One region of the Arthrobacter sp. NPDC080073 genome, then DNA from elsewhere that is predicted to be linked to it. Evidence: riboswitches for the same ligand, from Rfam matches in the RefSeq annotation. Region 1 holds a riboswitch; the other holds the start of a gene.

Evidence for each region. A riboswitch is a leader RNA that binds a small molecule or an ion and turns the genes downstream of it on or off. The one in region 1 is predicted to bind cyclic di-AMP.
Region 2: it holds a riboswitch for cyclic di-AMP, as region 1 does, so the genes downstream of both, AB0O52_RS11305 (hypothetical protein) here and AB0O52_RS16010 (M23 family metallopeptidase) in region 1, are expected to answer to the same signal.

What each region holds. Positions count from the first base shown of each region.
Region 1 is NZ_JBFBKR010000014.1:60,035-63,434, forward strand. Features, by position in the region: gene AB0O52_RS16005 (NlpC/P60 family protein) at 1-313, opposite strand, end outside; cyclic di-AMP (ydaO/yuaA leader) riboswitch at 318-500, opposite strand; gene AB0O52_RS16010 (M23 family metallopeptidase) at 631-1,449, opposite strand; cyclic di-AMP (ydaO/yuaA leader) riboswitch at 1,452-1,661, opposite strand; gene AB0O52_RS16015 (metal-dependent transcriptional regulator) at 1,788-2,483, opposite strand; gene serC (phosphoserine transaminase) at 2,732-3,400, shown strand, end outside.
Region 2 is NZ_JBFBKR010000008.1:66,876-70,275, reverse strand. Features, by position in the region: gene AB0O52_RS11310 (glycosyltransferase) at 1-895, opposite strand, end outside; gene AB0O52_RS11305 (hypothetical protein) at 1,058-1,801, opposite strand; cyclic di-AMP (ydaO/yuaA leader) riboswitch at 1,804-2,000, opposite strand; gene AB0O52_RS11300 (HAMP domain-containing sensor histidine kinase) at 2,142-3,400, opposite strand, start outside.

The DNA.
Region 1 (3,400 bases):
CAACCGGAGCAGCTTCGGTGGAGACCGCCGGGCGCTCGTACTTGATAGCGACGGAGGAGTCGGCGGAAATGCTTGCTTGGGCGATCGACTGGACTTCCAGGGCGGAGGTCGAAGTGGACTCGCGGGGGACGTTGGTTTCTGCAGCGTTGGCTGCGATACCGCTAGTGAGCACCAGACCGGAAGCAGCTGCGATAACGGCTGCCTGACGGCCTACGCCACCGGCATTGCTGCCGACAGTCTTAGCGATAACGGCAAGCGAGTTGGTCTTGGTGACCGCGGCACGGTGGCGCGCAACAGTAGAGCGTGAAGACACGTAAGAGGCCTCTCCCTATGCCCGCGAGGTAAGCTGTCGGATTCGGATGGGAGTCATCCGGCCACACTTCTCCCTCTCGGAAGTTGTGCGACTTAACCCCAAGGCCATCGGTGAAGATGACCAAAAGTGGGTCCCCCGCCTCTGCCAGACGATGTTTTGCGAACGGAACCTCGAGCAGTGGCAGAGCTAGGCAATCCACTCGAGTGCATCAACTCTCTAAAAGTTGATGCGTCTTAGACGGTACATGAGTTTTGGCTGAATGTCACATTCAGGTCACGGAGCGTGACAAGCATTCGAGAGGCTTCCATCGGATTGGCTTACAGCCAGCCCAGGGGGTCAACGACGTCGCCGTTGACCATGACTTCAAAATGGAGGTGGCAGCCGGTAGAGGCCCCGGTGGTGCCGCTCAGCGCAATGACATCGCCACGGCTGACCGTTTGGCCCACTTGGACGTTGAACGACGACAAATGGTTGTACGTGGTTTCCAGGCCGTTGCCATGGTCCACCACAACGCGGTTTCCGCCGCCATACGGATGCCAGCCGGCGAAAGTGACCTTTCCGGCCGCGGCGGCATGGACCTGGGTGCCGCACTGGGCCACGAAGTCCTGGCCCCGGTGGAACTCCCCCAAACCGCCCGTGATGGGATTCACGCGGTACCCGAAAGGCGAGGCCGTGGTCAGGGTGTCCAGCGGCGCGCCCAGGGTGCCCTTGGAGGACGATGTCTTGATGGTGCCGACGGACTGCGCGCTCAAGAGCTGCTTGAGCTTGCTGTCAGGATCCGCCGTGGTGGAAACCGCAGCACGGCTGAAGTCGATCGTGGCGCTTGGGGCGGCCGGAATCTCAGGCTGGGTGCCTGCAGCCGAGGCGGCCTGGCTTGAGTCGGCCGTGGCCGTCATGGCGCCGGTGCCCGGCATGGCGACCGTCAGGATGAGGCCCGTCGTGGCAAGGGCCACTCCGGCCTTCTGTCCGGCCCCGCTCGCCGCGGCGAACTCGGCCATCTGCCGGAAAGGACCCTTGCGGCGGCGAAGTTCGCGATGGGGATCGCGGGGCCGCTCGTGCTCGACGGCGTTCGTGCTCCGCAGCTCAGCAGTAGGACCGGACGCGCGCCTGCGGCCCCTGGTGTTCTGCGTGGTCAAGGTTTTCCTCTCTGGCAAGCCTGCGAAGTTAGCTGTCGGATTCGGGCCAGAGAGATCGTGGACCCGGTCCGCGCGAAGGGCGCGAAGCGCAGGTCCACCCGAAGGGGGTCCCGCACTGTTTGCACTTCCGCTGCGGACTTCACCCCAAGGCCGTCTTTCGACAGCCGATGGTGGTTCCTCCGCTTCTGCCAGTGAATGGACTAATCCACCTGATCCGCTGGCAGAACTCGGCTTCGGATCAGGTAACGCTTTGGTATCGGCGCCAGTAACAAACTATAGGGGATGAAGCCCCCGCGGTAATAATTTCGTTATCTTTGCCGGCCGCCTCGCCGGGCCGGCTAGGCGACCGTGACAAAGACGTGCGAGGCAACCTCAGGCGGCAGCTCAAGCGCGCCGTCGATATTGGGCACGCGAACGGAGATGTACTCCCCCACGCGTTCCAGGGACACCCTCGCGCCGGGGCGGATCCCGCCCTCGTCGAGCTGGAGCAGAAGTTCCGGTTCCACCTGGATCGGTTCAGCCAGCCGGCTGACGGTGACCCGGTTTTCAGGTGAGTATTCGTTCATGGCATCAACAAGGTTGACCACGCCATCCGTAAAGGCATGGGACGCGGCTCCGCCCAGCGCCTCCAGTCCGGGAATGGGGTTGCCATAGGGCGATTCCGTGGGGTGGTCCAGCAGCTCGTAGAGCCGGCGTTCCACGCGTTCGCTCATGACATGCTCCCAGCGGCAGGCTTCGTCGTGGACGTAGGCCCAGTCCAGTCCGATGACATCTGCCAGGAGCCGTTCGGCGAGCCGGTGCTTGCGCATGACCTCGGTGGCGCGTTTCCGGCCCGTTTCAGTCAGCTCAAGGTGCCGGTCATCGGACACAATCACCAGGCCGTCGCGCTCCATCCGTCCGATCGTCTGGGAAACAGTGGGGCCGGAGTGCCGCAAGCGCTCGGCGATGCGCGCGCGAAGAGCCACGATGTTCTCTTCTTCAAGCTCCAAAATGGTCCGAAGATACATCTCAGTGGTATCGATCAGATCCGTCATCCAGCTCAGCTCCTCGAGCGCAGTATCTTGCGTATTTTCGCCAGCTCCAAGCTTAGCTTATTTGGAATTACTCCGGATAATTCTCGCGCCTCGTCCAACGCCCGTGGAACAGATGCTTCCACGTGGCGGACTATGACACCTTCGGTTCTGCCCCCGCCTGCGGCGTCAGGCAGAATTGGGGAGTCGAAGGGGCAGCTTGCCACCTGCCGCGACGCATCTAGGCCGCTACTTCACCATTGGAGCATCCCGTGAGCGAGAACAGCATCACTATCCCCGCCGATTTGCTGCCCAAGGACGGCCGGTTCGGCGCCGGGCCCTCCAAGGTCCGCCCGGAGCAGATCGAGGCACTTTCCGCCGCCTCGACAACGATCCTGGGCACCTCCCACCGCCAGGCACCGGTCAAGAACCTGGTGGGCTCCGTCCGCGAGGGACTTAGCCAGTTCTTCCGTGCCCCCGAGGGCTACGAGGTCATTCTCGGAGTCGGAGGCTCCACCGCGTTCTGGGATGTCGCCAGCTTCGGCCTGGTCGAGAAGAAGGCCCAGCACCTCTCCTTCGGTGAGTTCGGTTCCAAGTTCGCTTCGGCGACCAACAAGGCACCGTTCCTGGAAGCTTCCTCCATCATCAAGTCCGAGCCCGGCACCCGGCCGGTTTCCCAGGCCGAAGCAGGCGTGGACGTGTATGCCTGGCCCCAGAATGAAACCTCGACGGGTGTGGCCGCTCCGGTCAAGCGCGTTCAAGGCAGCGACGACGGGGCCTTGGTCCTGGTTGACGCGACGTCCGCAGCCGGCGGCCTGGACGTCGATGTTGCCGAAGCTGACGTCTACTACTTCGCACCGCAAAAGAACTTTGCCTCCGACGGCGGCCTGTGGCTCGGCCTCTTCTCCCCCGCCGCCCTCGAGCGCGCCGCCCGCGTCAAG
Region 2 (3,400 bases), on a different contig from region 1:
ACGCCGGGAGCGGCCCGCGTGCAAGCGCTGCGCGCAGCTCCGGAATGGGGATGCGTCCCGAGACGAGATCCCGGGTGAGCCGGACCATGCCGCGGATGTCGGCCAAGGCGGTGCGCACCAAGTCAACGCTTGAATTGGGATCGTCGATCCAGTCAACCGGAACCTCGTGGACCCGGAGGCCGCAGCGTTCGGCGAGGACCAGGAGTTCAGTGTCGAAGAACCACGAGTTGTCCAAGGTGTGGGGGAGGATCTGCTGCGCAACGTCGGCCCGGATCGCTTTGAAGCCGCATTGGGCATCGCTGAAGCGGGCGCCCATGAACGAGTGCAGCATCAGGTTGTAGCTGCGCGAAATGAACTCGCGCTTGGGGCCGCGGACAACCCTGGAATTGCGGGTCAGCCGTGTTCCAATGGCGAGATCCGAATGGCCGGAGATCAGCGGGGCCAAAAGGGGAGCCAGTGCGGCGAGATCCGTGGACAGATCCACGTCCATGTAAGCCAGAACCGGCGACGGCGACGCGAGCCACACCTTGCGCAGAGCGTTGCCGCGTCCCTTCTCCTCAAGATGGACAACCGCGAGCTCAGGCAGTTCCCTGGCCACACGTTCGGCGATTTTCAAGGTGCTGTCCGTGCTCGCGTTGTCCGCCACGGTGATGCGGAAGCCATGCGGGAAGGATTCGCGCAAATGGCCGTGCAGCCTGCGCAGGCACTCTTCGAGGTCGCGTTCCTCGTTGAAGACGGGGATGGTGACATCGAGGACGGGGATGGCGGTGTGGGTGTCCACGGGGGCGCGCCGCACCGTGCTGCGTTTAAGCGGGGTGTTGGCTTGGAGTGGGAGGCCCGGCGGCACCACCGCGGGGTCCTTCAGGGTTCCGGAGGTGGATTCGATGAGCGTCATGTATCCAGAGTGCCGTTGCAGAATATGAGGGCTTTAGGCGGAACCTGTGACGTGGCTGTGGATGTATGACCGGCGTGGCGAATCGCCCGGCCTCGACGAAAAACGCAGGGGTCCGCCCCCCTGAAGGGGACGGACCTCAACATATTTTTGCGTGGCTTTGGCTTAGTACCAGTTGTGGGCCAAGTGGAAGGACCACGCCGCGGACGGCGATCCGTAGCGTTCCTTGATGTAGTTCAGGCCCCAGCGGATCTGCGTCTGGTAGTTGGTCTGCCAGTCGGCGCCTTCTGATGCCATTTTGTCGCCCGGCAGAGATTGCCCGATCCCGTAGGCGCCGCTGGAGGCGTTGGTGGCAGTAGTGCGCCAATCCGATTCCTTGTTCCACAGGGTGATCAGGGCTGACATTTCGCCCTGGCCCCAACCGTACGAGGGCAGGATGCTTGCGGCATAAGCCTGGGCGCCGGAGGGATCATCGACGGCGACGGGCGCGGCCGGGGCCGCGGGAGCAGGGGGCGCAACGGGGGCAGGCGGTGCCACGGGTGCGGCCGGTGCGGCGGCCTGGGGCGCGACGGCGGCCGGAGCGGGGGCGGGTGCCTGGCTCGGCGTCGGCGTGGCGCTCGGCTTGGGGCTAGCGCTCGTGCTCGCACTCGCCGACGGCGTGGCTGCGTGATCCGTCGTGCGGGATTCGGACGTACGGCTCATGTCATGGGCATTAATGGCTTGTCCGGCGGCCTGTGTGGCGGCACCTGCGCCAAGGAACACGGCAACGACGCCGGCAACAACTGCCATGCGCTGGCCGGTGCCAAGGTTCGAGGCGGCTCGCCTCAAGGTGGAACGTGACTTGTTTCTCCGGGCTGGTTCGCCGCGGTGGCGCGCAACAGAGCGCGACTGATTCCTGGAATCAGACATGGTGATTGCCTCTCGACGCCTGCGGAGTTAGCTGTCGGATTCGGATGAGGTCATCCGGCCGTGGCCACAGGGAATCGTGGCGGTACGGCTTCACCCCTAGGGCTGGCTCAACATGAGCGCTTGCCCGGAGACCTGGGTCCCCCGTCTCTGCCTGGACTGTTGGGCACCGGGGAGGGGCAGAGCTCGGCGCCTACCCGGCGGTGGCCGGAATTATCCAGCGCACCTATTCGACGGTACAGGAGGATTCAGCTCAAGTCACATTTAGGTAACGGAGATCACGGCGCCGGTGCGTCGACTTGCGCTCGCCGCGCACCGGCGTCGCGCCCTCCTGGGTGGCCGTTCAGGCCGTGGCGGTCCTGAGCGCCGGAAGCCGCACCGCAAATTCCGTTCGGCCGGCCCGCGATGCCACTTCGACGGTTCCACCATGCGCTTGGACAATGGATTCCACAATCGACAAGCCGAGCCCGGACGTGCCCTCGGAACCCGAGCGGGCGGCGTCGGCACGGGCAAAGCGGGAGAAGATCCTGCCCTGGAATTCAGGCGGGATGCCCGGCCCGTTGTCGGTCACCGTCACCACGGCGCTGCCGTCGGCCGAACGCATGACGCCCGTGACCACGGTGGTTCCCGCCTCCGTGTGCTTGCGGGCATTGGAGAGCAGATTCGCCAAAACCTGATGGAGTTGAGTGGTGTCGCCACGGACCATGAGGGGCTCGTCCGGGAGCTTGAGCTGCCAGATGTGATCCGGGGCCATGACTTTCTCGTCGCTGACGGTCTCGATCACCAACTGCGTGAGGTCCACATCGGTGAACTCCGGGGCCTTCCCTTCGTCCAGCCGGGCCAGCAGGAGGAGGTCCTCCACGAGGGTGGTCATGCGTTCTGACTGGCTCTGCACACGGGCCAGTGACTTGCGACCGTCCTCGGTGAACGTCTCCGTCATGCGCAAGAGCTCGGTATAGCCGCGGATGGCGGTCAGCGGAGTGCGTAGTTCGTGTGAGGCGTCGGCCACGAACTGGCGCACCTTTGTTTCGCTTTGCTGGCGCGCCTCGAGGGCTCTGGAAACATTGTCCAGCATCAGGTTCAAAGCATGGCCGACGCTTCCCACTTCCGTGCTCGGATGGGCCGCCGACGCCGGAACGCGCACCGCGAGTGCCACCTCACCGGCGTCGAGCGGAAGTTTCGATACCTTCGTAGCGACGTCGGAGAGCTGCTCCAGGGGGCGCATGGTGCGGCGAATGAGCACGGTTCCGGCCAGTCCGATCAGGACCAGGCCGCCCAAGGACACGAGCACCATGGTCCAGACGAGCGAGGCCTCGGTGTCCTGCTTCGAGGCGAGTGGCAGCCCCGTGATGACAACATCGCCGTAAGGGGTTTCGGTGGCCACGAGCCGGTAGCCGCCATTGGACAGGGTGCGATCAACCGGGCGGCCATCGGGGGGGAGCGCCGAGAGGATTTGAGCGTCGCCGGGCGACAACGGAGCACGGGTGGCGTCGGAGGACAAGAATCCTGCATCGCTGCTCACCCGACCGGCAAGAATGCGGGCATTCAGCGTGCCGATGCTCTGGCCCCGGGGATCCAAGGGATCCGGACGGCCGCCAGGAT